DNA from 2 places in the Psychrobacillus sp. FSL H8-0487 genome. Region 1 is predicted to be linked to the other one. Evidence: riboswitches for the same ligand, from Rfam matches in the RefSeq annotation. Region 1 holds a riboswitch; the other holds the start of a gene.
The links. A riboswitch is a leader RNA that binds a small molecule or an ion and turns the genes downstream of it on or off. The one in region 1 is predicted to bind S-adenosylmethionine.
Positions count from the first base shown of each region.

Region 1 (8,004 bases):
AAAATTAGCTCGTGGTTTTTACTTGTGATTATAAGCGTTATTATCGTTGCACAACTGAAGCGAGTGAAGAGCCGTTCCTTATAAATGTGTGAGGATTGATCGATTATCGGTCGCTATCGATCGATATTCTTACTCGGTGGATCGATTATGGAGCATCATCGATCGATTCGACAGATATTAAGTGTTTTTTGACCGATTATCCATTTTCTATATATAAAAAACACTGCCAAGTTAGTTGGCAGTGTTTAATCTTTAGTCAACGACAAAATATCTTGCATCTGGATGTGCAAAAACGATTGCAGATACAGACGCTTCTGGTTCCATCATGAACTCTTCAGTAAGTTCTACTCCAATGACTTCAGGTTTTATCAAGCTAAACAGTTTTGCTTGGTCATCTAAATTGGGACAAGCTGGATAGCCGAAAGAGAATCGCTGCCCTTGGTATTTTGCTGCAAAACGGTCACGCATGGTGAAGTCCGTTGCATCTGGGAATCCCCATTGGTCTCGGATTTCTTGGTGAATGCGTTCGGCAAATCCTTCTGCAAGTTCTAAGGCTGTTGCTTGTAATGCATGGCTTTCTAAAAACTTGCCTTGGTTTTTCAGTTTAGCGGCTTCCCCACGAACTCCATGCCCTGCCGTTACTAACATTAGTGCTACATAATCCATTTCTCCACTGTCTACAGATTTTAAATAATCTGCTAAACACAGGAATGGCACGATGGATTGACGTGGGAATGTAAAGCGCTCGATTTCTGTTTTACAGTCGAAAGGGTCATAAATAATGACATCATTACCATCCGCCTGAGCAGGGAAAAATTGATATACCCCTTGCGGCTTCAATATATCAGATTGCAAATATCCCGTGACTAATTCATGTAATTCTGTAGCGCGCCCGTCATTTTCTGCTAAAAGTTTTTCACTATACCCTTTTAATCCTAAATGATGGCCTATTAATGTTCGCATATTTACATATGGGTGCAAATGTGCAACTAAATAATCCTTTAATACATGTTTACGAACATCCTTTGGTCTATATACCTGAACATCCTCACTTACGGTCTTAATTGGTTTTTCTAAAACAGCTACCGCTTGTTTGGCCGAGCGATTAGCTTCCGCAATTTTTCGTTTTTCCTGTTGAACACTAAGTTCTACTAATAGAATCTCTTTATCTTCTTTATTTTGTAATCGATTGGCTAAGTCCAGACCCTGCATGGCATCTTTCGCGTATAGAACAGGCCCATCATATTGAGCGGAAATTTTTGTCTCAGTAAAACGACGAGAAAGTGCTGCTCCACCTACTAATATTGGCACATCAATACCTGCTTCTTTAAAGTCTTGAGCAGTGATGACCATTTGCTGCGCAGATTTTACAAGTAGCCCTGAAAGCCCGATCATATCAGGCTTTTCTTTCCGGATTACCTCTATTAAAGTGGCTGGAGTTACTTTAATCCCAACATCGATTACTTTATATCCGTTATTACTCAATATAATATCAACTAAGTTTTTACCTATATCATGCACATCGCCTTTTACAGTCGCAAGGACGATTTTCCCTTTACCAGAGTCATCCTCTTTTTTCTCCATGAACTGCTCCAAATATGCAACAGAAGCCTTCATCACTCCCGCACTTTGAAGAACCTCTGCAACTATTAACTGATTGTCATTAAACAGTCGTCCTACCTCAGCCATGCCCTTCATTAATGGACCATTAATAACATCTAGTGGTGCATCATACATTTGAAGTGCCGCTTCTAAATCCGGGATAAGTCCTTCCTTCGTACCTTCAATAACATAATAGGCAAGACGTTCTGGTACCGTTTTGGGTATATCATCTTCAGTCTTTTCTTTCTTTTTATCTCGGTAAAAATCGGTGAAATCAGCAAGTGTTTTGTCAGTCGTCGTAAACAAAAGCTCATTGGCCATATCGATTTCTTGTTTAGGAATAGACGCATATCTCTCCAGTTTCTCGGTATTTACAATCGCGTAGTCCAAACCAGCCTGCGTGCAATGATATAAATAGACTGCATTCAATACTTCTCGACCAACGGGTGGAAGACCAAATGAGACATTACTTACTCCTAAAATAGTTAGTGCTCTTGGCAGTTTTTCTTTAATGAGGCGAATCCCTTCAATCGTTTCTACTGCTGACCCAATATATTGTTGGTCACCTGTTCCGACTGGGAATACGAGTGGATCAAAGATAATATCCTCTGGCGCAAGCCCCCATTTATTAACTAATAAATCATAAGAACGTTCTGCGATTTCTAACTTTCGCTGTCTTGTAACCGCCATTCCTATCTCATCAATTGTGCCAACTACAACTGCCGCACCGTATTTCTTCACTAAAGGCATTACAGCTTCAAACCGCTCTTCTCCATCTTCTAAATTAATAGAGTTGATAATTGTTTTTCCTTGGGAATATTTCAGTGCAACTTCAATTACTTTTTCATCAGTCGAATCAATAACAAGTGGCACTTTAACTTTTTTCACTACCTCTTTCATAAAGTTAGTCATGTCCTCTAGTTCATCGCGGTCCGGATTTGCTAGGCAAATATCGATAACATGAGCTCCACCTTTTACCTGTGCCCGAGCAATTTCAGAGGCTTCCTCAAATTTTTCATCTACGATTAAACGTTTAAATTTTCGAGAGCCAATTACATTTGTTCGTTCCCCTATAAAGAGTGGGCGCATCGTTTCGTCGTATTGAAGAGGCTCAATCCCTGATACTACATGCCCATGACCTGCTTCTACGGGTTTACGTGGTGAAAGATCCTTTACCGCTTCTCGTACTGCTCGAATATGAGCTGGAGTAGTTCCACAACATCCACCAACAACATTCAACCACCCTTTTTCTGCAAAGCCTCTCAGCTTTTTAGAAAGTGATTCAGGAGATTCGTGATAATGCCCTTCCTCATCTGGTAAGCCAGCATTAGGATAGCAGCTAACATATCCATCTGATAGCTCAGATAACGAACGGATATGATCGGTCATAAATTCTGGTCCGGTAGCACAATTCAATCCAACGGAAAGTGGCTTTATATGCTCGATGGAAATATAGAATGCTTCAATACTCTGCCCTGCAAGTGTCGTTCCCATCGGTTCAATCGTTCCAGAAATCATAATAGGTAGTTCTATCTTTAGCTCAGTAAAAGCCTGTTGGATACCAATTGTTGCAGCCTTCACATTCAGCATATCTTGGCTCGTTTCTAGTAAAATAACGTCTACTCCACCTTCTACTAAAGCTTTTGCCTGTACATAAAAGTCGTTTGTAAGTTCGTCAAACGTAATACCACCAGTAACCGATAGTGTTTTAGTAGTTGGCCCTATTGCCCCAGCTACAAATCGTGGCCAGTCAGATGTAGAAAATTCATCTGCACATGTTTTAGCAAGCTGGGCTGCTCGAAAGTTTATATCATGTGCCTGAGCACCAAGATCATATTCATTTAACACGACTGGGGTTCCACCAAATGTATTCGTACAAATAATATCAGCCCCAGCAGCTAAATATTCACGATGAACATGTTCAATAACATCTGGTTTGACGATATTTAAATACTCATTACAACCGTCGTATTCTTCCCCTCCGAAGTCTTCAGGGCTAAGATCTGCATTTTGTATCATCGTTCCCATTGCACCATCAATAATTAGTATTCTTTGTTGGAGCTGCTGCTCAATTAGATGTTTGGACATAGCTGAATCCTCTCTCTTTCTCCCGGTCAGTCTCTTGAATATAATGAATTAATTCTAAAGACATATCGTAACGGAAAAATGGTGTAATAATATAAATTCCGTTAAATAATTCCGCTGCGGTATCGATTAATTCCTTCGATATTTGAATACCTTCTGCAGTAGCTCGCTCTCTATCTTCTCCACATAAGCGCATACGCTCTAGCACCTCTTCAGACAATTTTATGCCTGGGACTTCATTGTGAAGGAATTCAGAATTTCGACTATTGGTTAGTGGCATAATTCCGATGAAAATAGGGGTTGATAAATGCTTGGTCGCTTCGTAAATCTCATGGATTTTTTCTTTAGAATAGACAGGCTGTGTGATGAAATAATCCGCCCCACACTCAATTTTCTTCTCGAGTCGCTTCACTGCACGGTCCAGCACACGAACATTCGGATTAAAAGCAGCTGCTACAGAGAAGTTAGCCTTTTTCCGTAGCGACTTTCCTGAGAAAGAAATACCTTCGTTTAATTGTTTGATCAGTTGAATCAGTTCTAAGCTTGATACATCATAAACACTTGTCGCTCCAGGGAAATCCCCAATTTTAGTTGGGTCTCCAGTAACTGCAAGAATGTCATGGATTCCGAGCGCATCCAGTCCCATCAAATGAGATTGAAGACCAATTAAATTACGGTCACGGCACGTAATATGAGCAAGTGGTCTAATATTTTTTTGGTGTTTTAACATCGAACCCATCGCCATATTACTAACTCGTGGAGAAGCCAATGAATTATCCGCCATTGTCACCGCGTCAATTCCAGTTGCATATAGCTTTTCTGCACCTTCCATGAATGTAGTCGTATCGAGATGACGGGGAGTGTCTAATTCAACAATTATGGTCCTTTCTGTTTTCGCTTTTTCATGTAGAGCTTGGGTATTAGTTGGCTTAGCATCTTGAATAATAATAGGCTTTCTTGTCTCTACTACTTTATTGGTAATAGGGGTTAAATGCCCAATATGTCTTTTCACTGCTTCAATATGCTTTGGTGTCGTTCCACAGCAACCACCTATTAAGCGTACTCCTGCATCTCTCAAATATAATGCAGCTTTACCAAAGTACTCAGCATCGGATTCGTAAACTATACGTCCTTCATCTATATCCAGTAAGCTCGCATTTGGATAAGCAGATAAGAATGCCTTTTCTGGCAGCTTTACTCCTTCAAATGCTTGAATTGTATGATGTGGACCTAGTCGACAGTTGACTCCTACAATGTTGGCTCCAATTGTTTCAAGCTCATGCAGCGCATCATTTAGAGGTAAGCCATTTTGCAAAATACCCGGATCATGCATAGATACTTGAGCTATTATCGGAATATCGGTTAGTGTACGAAGATAAGTCACAGTAGTCTTTAGCTCTTCGAAATCATAATAGGTTTCAAGTAATAGACCATCTGGATCTCCCGCCAACAATTGGATTGCTTGTTGGTCGAGTGAATGAATAATTTCTTGGAGTGTAGCATCACTTTTTCGAATTCCTCGAATCCCCCCAATAGTCCCGAGGACGAATTGGTTTCCAGATGCGGCAGCTCTTTTCGCAATTTGAATGGCAGCTTCATTTATTTCTTTCACTTGATTTTCTAGTCCATAGCGAGCAAGCTTAATAGCATTTGCTCCGTATGTATTCGTTTGAATAATATCTGCTCCGGCCGCAATATAATCCTGATGGATTTTCTCTATAATTTCCGGTTTTTGAATATTTAACTCTTCATTACAATAGTCAATTCCATAAGAGTACAGTAGTGTCCCCATTGCCCCGTCTGCTGTCAGCATAGACGTCTGTAACTTCTCCAATAAACTCATCGTGCATTCATCCTCCCATATAAAAAAGCCTTCTATGAAAAGAAGGCTTTACTAGTATGCAAGATACCACCTTCTCATCTTTCAAACTTTTGCAAAGTCTGCTGGATTTAGCACCTGACCAAATGAATGGCTGGTTGCTGAAGCGTCGTAGGGCCAGTCCCTCGGCTTCTCTTGATAAGAATTTCACTATTCAGTTTTCTAATTAGACATATCGTACCTTTATTCAACTAAAGCGTCAAGGTATATTTTGAACTTTCTATATACTCCGCTTTTGAAGTTGGATCGTCCTCATCGATCGATTTATCGTGATGATTGATGAATTATGGACGACGATGGAGCGATTTTTAGTGGTGGTCGATCGATTTTCGATGTGTATCGATCGATTATTCCTATCGATCGATCGATTCTCCAATAATACGCTTCACCACTTCCATTTATACTCTATTTTACTCTGGGATGTACCAGTTCGAATTAAATCCATAGATTGGAGAAGTCTAGATGCTACATGATGAGAATTTATATGAAGGAATTTTCGACACTGCCGATTATTAATCGTATCCCCGATCAAAACAAACCACTCTCGAATGGCTTTCTCATGAACAAGCCTATCTACATGACCACAACGTATACAGTTCCAGCCATTCTTCCTTTTTACCATCCCAAACATTTCACATTTTTCACAGCACACTCCAGTTTGTAAATCATTTGGGTTAATACCCCAGCGATTACACATCGGGTATGGGAAGTATGTTTTGTGACTCTTTAAAATTTCTGTACTCAATTTATGCAGCTCTTTTCTAGATATATATCTTCTTTCTCGAGGAATATTTCTTAGATAGATAGGAATTGTTTGATGGAGAATAGCGTTGTATTTTGTGGGGGGCTCAATAACTCGAACTTTGGAATTTGTTAATACAATTACTCCAAAAACAGGAATCGTCACACCATGTTGTTTTAACCATTCGTCGAGTAAAAAAATATTCCTTTCAATCTGAACCTCTGGACTTTCAAATACGTCCACTTTACCTTCTTCATTTTCTCTTTCTAATTGAGAGGGGTTTTGCTTAAAGCTCAACTTCCCACCTATATTCTTACTCTCCAAAATCACCGCAAAATACTGCGTGAAAAAGACTGTATCAATCTGGAACTTTCCATATGATTCTAAACTCACATCGTGCAATACCACATATTCAAAAGGAAATGAATACTTACTAAACACTCCGTCTACTCTAACTTCTCCATGAATACCAGCCAATGCCATATGCATTTTGGAATGAATCAATTCCTTCATTTCATGTGACTCATGTAATCGTCGATTCAATAACTGAAGACCTATATAGCTATATTCCTCCGTACGTGTTTTTACTATCAACCAACCACCTCCACCCGCATCGTAGCACAATAAAAGAAATTGTAAATTCTACTAAAAATGCAACTATTCCCTTTTCCCCATAAAAAAAAGACCAAAAGTGAATTTTGGTCCCGTAATTTACTGTACTATTGAATTTATGATTTTTTCTGCAGTTTCTCTGCCATTCTTAATACAAGCCGCAATCCCAACTCCGTAATAAGAACAGCCAGCTAACAAGACATTTGGCATGTCATTTGCCATTTTAGCTGTTAATGATTGAATCGCATCTCCATGCGCTAAATGATAGTTCGGCATTTGCTCGTTCCATTTTGTTACTTCTATGACTTCAGGTTTGCCTGTTAATTTCAAGCTCATTTCAATATCTTGAAGCGCCACTTCCACTAGCTCGTCTTCACTCATGTTCTTCATACTCTCAAAAGCCGGGTTCGAACTCTTATAAAACATACGAACTAATAACTGATTATTTTTTGATGTGTGCGTCCATTTCCGACTTGTCCACGTACATGCATTACATCTCACATCACTATTTTCAGAAACGATAAAACCAGTTCCCTCCGCTGGGAGCTGCTCGTCTGGAATATCAAAACCAAGATATACACTAATAAGGGAGGAATTTTTCAATTTGTTAAAGTCCGTATCCAACTCTTCATCCTGAAGAATTACTTGCGCCACGTTATGAGGAGTTGCTAGCACTACACTGTCCGCTTCAATCGTTTCTCCGTTAGTCAATAAAATCGAATAATAATCATCTTTCTTCTCTACTTTCTTCGTTGCCACACCTTTAATAATTGTTGATTGGCTTAGCACTTCCTCTAAGCGATCGATAAGTGTAGAAAGTCCGTTTTGAAAGGAAATAAACTTCTTATTTGCTGAGGCCTGGAATTGCGCTTTGTTTTCTTCTAACCCTTTCATTATACTGCCGTATTTGTTTTTATAATCGATTAAGTATGGCAATGTTGAAGCGATAGAAAGCTTATTTAGATCCCCCGAGTATACGCCAGATAACACAGGAACAATTTGTTTTTCCACTAATTCTTTCCCTAAGAAATATTCTAAAAATGATCCGACAGAACTTTCTTTTGTGAAAGTTTCATTTGGTATT
Region 1 covers NZ_JBBOZA010000001.1:3,175,395-3,183,398, forward strand. Annotated here, with positions in the region: gene MHI47_RS16235 (DUF817 domain-containing protein) at 1-84, shown strand, start outside; gene metH (methionine synthase) at 253-3,690, opposite strand; gene MHI47_RS16245 (bifunctional homocysteine S-methyltransferase/methylenetetrahydrofolate reductase) at 3,671-5,530, opposite strand; SAM riboswitch class I at 5,602-5,711, opposite strand; gene MHI47_RS16250 (nuclease-related domain-containing protein) at 5,952-6,902, opposite strand; gene MHI47_RS16255 (protoporphyrinogen oxidase) at 7,020-8,004, opposite strand, start outside.

Region 2 (8,004 bases), 1.5 Mb from region 1:
CCAAGCATCGTCGTATCGACTGTAAGTACAATTGCTTTATAACCTGCAGCTTCTGCTCTTCTTACCATACTAAAGGAAACTTCCTTCTGTTGAGAGGACCAATATAATTGGAACCATTTTGAACTTCCCTTTGTTTCAGCGGCAATTTCTTCAATAGAATAGCTAGACACGGTACTTTGAATATATGGGAATTCCAATTTTGCCGCAGCTTTAGAAACCGCCAATTCGCCGTCTTCATGGGCTATTTTATTGACTCCAACAGGAGCTATAAAGAGGGGGTGGGGATATGTATGTCCAAGAATCGTTACTTCTGTATTTAAAGTAGACACATCCGTTAAAAAGCGGGGGATGATTGAATACTTATAAAAGGAATCTGTATTTTTCCTGTAGGTTTCTTCTCCACCAGCAGAAGAACGAATATAACCAAACGGGCCGGGTTCTAATGCTTGTTTTGCAGCAGCTTCCAATTCGGTAAAATTTATCGGGTAATGCTTACTTGCTTCGATACTTTTTAATAATAAATCATTCGTAGACATATCAAAGTTCACCTCTTATGAAAAATTTGGTTTTCTTTTTTCTAAAAACGCTTCAATGCCTTCTTTATAGTCATCAGAGCTGAAAGATTCTAAAATTAGCTTTTCAATTTCTTCTGTTTCTTCGTTGTCGCCATCAATAATTGCTTGAATTACTTGTTTAATCCCGTTGTTGGCAACAGAAGACTTACGAATAATTTGACGAGCGAATTCAAGACACTTTTCCTCAATTTCTCCCAATGGATAAATATAATCGACTAAGCCAATTTCTTTTCCTTCTTCGGCTGTGATTAGCTTAGCGGTATACAATAATTCCTTTGCTTTCGTAAGACCGATAAGATTTACCAAGCGCTTCGTACTAACGAGATTATAAATAATGCCAATGTTTGCAGCGGTTATCCCAAGCTTGCTACCAGAAGAGGCAAATCGGAAGTCACAGGAATTTGCAAGTTCTAATCCCCCACCTATAGCTAATGTTTTAATAAGGGCAATAGTAGGTTTAGGGAAACGATATAATTTCTCAATAGATTCAAGAGTTGCATCATTATAATCTTTTGCTTTTTGAGCAGAGAAACGATTTTCTAGAAACTCTGTTATATCTGCACCAGAAGAGAATGCAGTTTCATCTACTCCTTTAAGGATTAATAATTTAACTTTTGAATCCTTCTCCAGTTCAGTCAATAATTCACCTAACTGTTTAAACATAGCCAGTGAGAATGAATTCTTCTTGTCTGATCTGTTAAAAACAACTGTTGCGATAGATTCACTGCGCTCCACATATAATAGATTTGTCATTCGTAACCCTCCTACTAGTCTTTTTTAATATTCGCTGCAATACGGTTTCCGATAGATTGAATACTTTGGACAAGGATGATTAAAATGACTACTGTTGCATACATAACATCTACTTCATAGCGCAAATGTCCGAAACGATATGCCAAGTCGCCTAAACCACCTGCTCCGACCATTCCAGCCATTGCAGTAGCTCCAATCAAACTTACCGTTGAAATGGTTAACCCTAAAACGATAGAAGGGCGAGCTTCACGAAGTAAGACATTCCAAATGATGGCACCTGTACTAATACCCATTGCTGTATATGCCTCAATAACACCGTTCTCCACTTCAAGTAGGGCAGATTCCATTAGTCTAGCAATATATGGTGCTGTATAAATGACTAATGGCACGATAACTCCTTGCACACCAATAGTTGTTCCAACGATGAGTTTTGTAAATGGCAAGATGAAGAATAGTAAAATAATGAACGGGATAGAACGTACAATATTTATGATTAAATTAGTTAATTGATAAATAAACTTATTTGCCAATGCCTGACCAGGTCTAGTTAAAACGATTAAAATACCTAATGGAATCCCGATTAGTACAGAGAAGAAAAGGGAAATACTAACCATTTGAAATGTTTCTACAACAGATACACCAATAATCGGTAGCCATTGCTCTACAAATTGATCTGTTCTACTCATGAGAATGTCCCTCCAATTCTTCCGTTGCTACACCTTGTGCTTCTAGATAGTTAATAGCGTTTTTCACTTGTTCTTTGTCGCCAATTAAGTGAACGACTATATTTCCGACGATGCCATTCTTCAATTCGATAATATTAGCAGTTAAAATGTTTGGCTGAACATTAAATTTTTGACTAACTTCTGCCAATAACGGTTTTCCAGTACTTTCCCCTACAAATGTTAAACGAGTGACTGCGCCTGTAACATTCAACTGAGCAATCAATGAATTGGATAAATTCCGTTGGCTAATTGTATTTAAAAACTTTTTGGTAGTAGGGTGGGTAGGCTTCGTAAATAGATTGATAGCTGTATCCTGTTCCACGATAACTCCATTTTCCATGACATATACATGATCGCAAATTTTTTGAATGACATTCATTTCATGCGTGATTAAGAGTATAGTAATTCCTAATTCACGATTGATCTTTAGTAGCAAATCTAAGATGGAATCAGTTGTTTCTGGATCCAGTGCACTGGTTGCTTCATCGCTAAGCAATACTTCAGGTTCCTGAGCAAGTGCGCGAGCGATAGCAACACGTTGCTTTTGTCCACCTGATAACTGGTTAGGATAATTTGTATGCTTGTCAGTTAAACCAACTATGTCTAAATATTGCTCCACCCGTTTTTTTACCTCGTCTTTGTTATAGCCGAGTAGCTTTAGTGGAATGGCGATATTATCATAAACCGTTGCTGTTTTAAGTAGGTTAAATCCTTGAAAAATCATGCCAACTTTATTGCGAGTTTTACGCAATTTAGGGAGGGGTAAGGAAGTAAGTTCGACTCCGTTTATGAAAACTTTACCTTCCGTAGGTTTTTCCAGTAAATTTACGCAACGAATTAGTGTGCTTTTTCCAGCACCACTATATCCTATAACACCGTGGATTTCTCCTTGATTTACCCGTATATTTACTTGTTTTACTGCCTTTACAGCTCCACTTTTACTATTAAACTCTTTCGAGACATTTTCTAATACAATCATTTCACGATCTTCCTTTCTTTTTAAAGAAAACGCTACCGAAGTCGGTAACGTTTATGACTCCATTATTCGTCCCAGCTAGGTAAAACTGAACCTTTAAACTCTTCTTCGATGAATTTTTTAACTTCTTCCGATTGATATGCTTTGATAAACTTTTGGATTGTCGGATCATCTTTGTTTTCTGCACGGACTACAATATAGTTCACGTAAGGAGAATTGGAAGATTCTAGTAATATGGAATCCTCTTTTGGACTAATACCTGCTTCAAGTGCAAAGTTTGTATTGATGGCAGCTGCATCTACTTCACTCAGTTGTTTCGGGATTTGAGCAGCTTCTAGTTCAATAAATTCTAGGTTTTTTGGGTTTTCTTCAATGTCATAAATACTTGCTGATTCTCTTTTATCTTTTTTAATTTTGATAAAGCCATTTTCTTCTAAAATATATAATGCACGAGCGCCATTTGTAGGATCGTTTGGTAAACCAAAAGTTGCTCCATCTGGCAGGTCATCTATAGAATCATATTTGTCTGAATAGACACCCATTGGATTTAATATCGTTTTTCCTACAGGAACTAAATCTGTGCCATGGTCTTCGTTAAACGTATCTAGGAATGGCTCATGCTGATAGCTATTTGCATCTAAATCCTCTTCCGATAAGGCTGTATTAGGTAAAATATAGTCAGAGAAAACTTTAAGCTTAACTTCTAATCCGTCCTTAGCAGCCACTTTAGCAGCCACTTCTACAATTTGTTCATGTGGCCCAGCAGTTACACCTACTACTATTTTGTCCTCATTAATCGCTTTAGTTTCTGAAGTTGCATCATCTCCACAAGCTACAAGAGCTCCAGATAAAAGTACCGTTGACAATAAAAATCCAAATTTCTTCATTTTCCATTCCTCCAAATAATTATTCAGAACGTTGTATAAATATAAAAGCCCCTCTTTCAAAAGAAAGAGAGGCGCATACATACGTTAGTCCTCTCTTATCTATCAAAACAAAATTGTTTTGCTGGATTTAGCACCTTTCCACATAGATTATTAGGTGGATGGTTGCCGAGCTTCATAGGGCCAGTCCCTCAGCTACTCTTGATAAGAGATATCAGCTATTAAGTTTTTCAACAGTTCATAAAATATAATTTACTACATCAACTTATTAAAGTCAACCTACTTTTTTTGTAGTTGCGTATAACATTCTAAATAGTATATGTTTAATAAAAATAAATAATTATACAAAAAGGGTGTGTAAGCGTTGTCAAAAGTAAGAGCAAACTTTGCAGTTGGTCAGCTAGGAAAGGTAGTAGGAGCGCGTTTAGTATATGGAACTGATTTGCTAGAAGGAATAGAGGAATTGTGTAAAGTGAATGGAATTAATTCTGCTACAATTCTTAGTTGTTTTGGAAGTTTTCAAAGAAGTGGATTTGTTTATTTGATACCAAACGAAGATTCACCCATAGGTGTAGGGTACAATAACCTCGTTGTCAAAGAGGGGCCAATCGAGTTTTTGCAGGGGACGGGAGTTGTCTGTCAAAGAGATGGACAGTTTGAAACACATTTCCATGGGACAATATGTGACCAATATGGCAATATTTTTGGTGGTCATTTTATGAAAGGTGAAAATCCTGTTATTACAGTAGATTTAGTGTTGGCAGAAACTATTGGTATGGATTTTCAGCGGAAGTTTGATGAAGAAACAGGAGCAAATCAGTTTTATCCGGTAGAAAAGAAAAAAGATAAACCTAATCAGCTTTAACACAAATAGAAAATGCCGCCTCATTTAATGGGCGGCATTTTTGTTAAAATAAATCGCTATGTTAAAAGTGTTACACTTAAACTAACGCAGCGGTTTAGTCGAATAAATAAAATTAGAAAAAAGCGGAACTTTAGTTTGTTTATATTCGTAAATTATTATTATGACACTTGAAAGGGGGATTTTTTATGTACAAAGTGAATGGTATAGAAGCTTATGAAGCACATAATCGAACTGAGTTATTAGCAGGTTTAGAGGCAAAATCTGAATATATCCTTATTAAAGGAGACTATTATAAAGAAGTAAGAAAGATTATGGATACTCATCTTCCAGAGAACGAAAGTATAGGAGTGGCATTAGGAAGTGCGGGTGTGTTATCAATTCTTATTTATGCAATAGATGCAGTAAGAAATTCATTCAGTAATGCAGATAAAATGGATAAAAAAATTGACAGAAAGTTAAATTCATTCATGGTTAAAAAAATTACAGATGATGGTTTATTATTGAGCTTAAAGCAGTTAGATTATTAGAACTTGCATACATAGAACTATTTTGGATAGTTCTATGTGAATAAATACACTTAAACAAACGGGTGTTTTAGTAAAAACATACACCAAAGTAAAATGAGCGTGGAGATATATTCCAGCTCATTTTTTTATGTGCATTTCAAATCAACCTTTGCCTTTAACATAGCCAAATAAATTAAGCTTTCCGATCCTTGTAATTGCTTCTTTCAATCGGTCTTCATCCACTAACAATCCTACTCGAACATATCCTTCGCCGGATGACCCAAATCCATTACCAGCAGCAACCGCTACGTCAGCTTCTTGTAACAATAAATCTGCAAAAGCTTCACTCGTATAATTATCAGGGACTGGTAGCCAAGCAAAGAAGGATCCTTTCGGTGCAGTCACCTTCCATCCAATGCTAGTACAAGCTTCGACTAAAGCATTCCGTCTGCCTTCATATAGATTAACCAGTTCCTTTACACATGCTTGGCTACCGTTCAAAGCAACAGTTGCAGCATCTTGAACAGCAGGGAAGATACTAACAAATAAGTGGTCTTGAATAATATTAATAGCTTCAATGATTTTAGAGTTTCCAACTGCAAAACCAACGCGCCAACCAGCCATATTATAAGTTTTGGACAGTGTGTACATTTCGATACCAACGTCTTTTGCTCCATCAGCTTGTAAGAAGCTTACTGGCTTCACACCGTCAAAACCTATTCCTCCATATGCAAAATCATGGACAATAGCAATATCATTTTCTTTTGCCAATGTAACAGTTTCTTGGAAAAAGTCTAAATTAGCGATAGCGCCAGTAGGATTATTTGGATAATTTAAGTACATAAGTTTTGCTTGTTGTTTTTGTTGTTCTGTTAATGAGCTATAATCCGGCAGGAAATTATTTTCCCCCAGTAATGGCATAGTATTAAACTCGACATTTGCCAATCCTACTCCCGATAAATAATCAGGATAACCAGGGTCTGGAAGTAACATTAACTCATGCTCATTCATCAAAGCTAATGGGAGTTCTACTAACCCAATTTTCGTTCCAAATAAAATTGCCACTTCCGTTTCAGGGTCAATATCTACATTATATTCCCGTTTATAAAAATTGGATGCTGCTTTTTTAAAATCCCCCGTTCCACGAAAGGGACTATACCTATGATTTAGTGGATTAGCGGCCGCTTCTTGGACTGCTTGCACAATATGTGGGGGAGTGGGCTGATCAGGATTACCTTGTCCTAAATTAATCACATCTCGACCCTCTAGAACTGCATCTCCCACTTTTTTGACAAGTGTAGCAAAGAACTGAGAAGGTAGATTGTTTAAACGGTTTGAAAATTCCATGTACAAAACCTCGTTTTCTAAAAAGTTGCATTTGTATTTTTATTCTAACAAAAATAAATAGCTTGTCTATGTATTGGTTGGTTTTTATAGTTATTGATTTTTAAAATGTGAATCTTTTTTCATGCTTGGACGTGTAGGACTGGACATCTTTTTCCTGTATTACATTTTTCCAACTAGCATGACGATAATTCCAACTAGAAAGCCTAAAATTCCAACAAAACGTACCAATATTCCAACTAACCATCAAATTAGAGCTCCAAAAGATTGCCTTGATGTCACTTACGCCCACTTTTTAAATAATTCCCTTCGTAATTCACTGAAAACCGCTTAATAAGATACTAATAGCTTCAAAAAGTATTACGGATGATTTTGCGTGTCTTGGCATAAGGTGTTGCCTACTAGGAATATATTAAGATAGGACTGCCAAAAGGATAGGATGGGTGCGATTAGACAGAGGTCGGTAACATCTGGCGGAATTGGATTTGGAGTAATATTGGCGATAGTTATCTCATGGACAGTTAACAAGTCGATACTGTGGGCGATTATTCATGGTTTCTTTGGATGGTTCTATGTACTATATTATCTGTTGCAATATTGACCTTCCAAGTACCCCAATAAAGCACTTAGGCACATAGTCTAGGTGTTTTATTAATACGAATTATCTTAGAAATAGTGGACTTTAAAATTAAACGTAAGTCCAGAATTGCACCCCATGCATAGTGCAATTCCATGGCAGATTACAATTTTCAAAAGAAGGGTGTTGTTAGATGAAACGATTATTAATACTTCTTACACTAACCTTACTAGTAACAGCATGTGGATCCGTTAACGAGAATATTAAAGCAGAAATGCATGGCGATGTTGAGCAGGTGCTTACTACTATTGAAACCTCATTAGAAATGGACAGAGAGCCGACAAGCGAAGAATGGGAAACTTTTAATGAATACAAAGAAAAGTATGACTCAAAGTTAAGTGATGGAGAACTCAGTGATGATGAACGATTACTAGATACGTTGGTGGAAGGTCTCATTAGCAAAGTAGATAACAAACAATCTTTAGACTCTGCGGATAAAAGATTAAAAGGAGAAATAGAAGAAATACGGACTTTTATGGAGAAAGGGGAATATTAAATAAAGCAACGAATTCATTGTTTGATTTACAAGAATAGTTGCATTTATCCGTCAAATCTTATAACCTTTTAATAATTATGTCTTTAGGAGTGTCAAAATGAGAATTGCATGTGTTCAGTTAAATATAGCTTTTGGGGATCCGAAGGAAAACTTTAGAAAAGTAGAAGAAAAGGTGCGAAAAGCTGCGATGCTGAATGCAGAAATCGTTGTATTACCTGAAATGTGGAATACGGGTTATGATTT
Region 2 covers NZ_JBBOZA010000001.1:1,690,319-1,698,322, forward strand. Annotated here, with positions in the region: gene MHI47_RS08345 (alpha-hydroxy-acid oxidizing protein) at 1-536, opposite strand, end outside; gene MHI47_RS08350 (enoyl-CoA hydratase/isomerase family protein) at 552-1,328, opposite strand; gene MHI47_RS08355 (methionine ABC transporter permease) at 1,343-2,014, opposite strand; gene MHI47_RS08360 (methionine ABC transporter ATP-binding protein) at 2,007-3,032, opposite strand; gene MHI47_RS08365 (MetQ/NlpA family ABC transporter substrate-binding protein) at 3,095-3,916, opposite strand; SAM riboswitch class I at 4,009-4,124, opposite strand; gene MHI47_RS08370 (PPC domain-containing DNA-binding protein) at 4,278-4,778, shown strand; gene MHI47_RS08375 (hypothetical protein) at 4,964-5,305, shown strand; gene MHI47_RS08380 (pyridoxal phosphate-dependent aminotransferase) at 5,447-6,631, opposite strand; gene MHI47_RS08385 (hypothetical protein) at 7,399-7,761, shown strand; gene MHI47_RS08390 (carbon-nitrogen family hydrolase) at 7,859-8,004, shown strand, end outside.
Region 2: it holds a riboswitch for S-adenosylmethionine, as region 1 does, so the genes downstream of both, MHI47_RS08365 (MetQ/NlpA family ABC transporter substrate-binding protein) here and MHI47_RS16245 (bifunctional homocysteine S-methyltransferase/methylenetetrahydrofolate reductase) in region 1, are expected to answer to the same signal.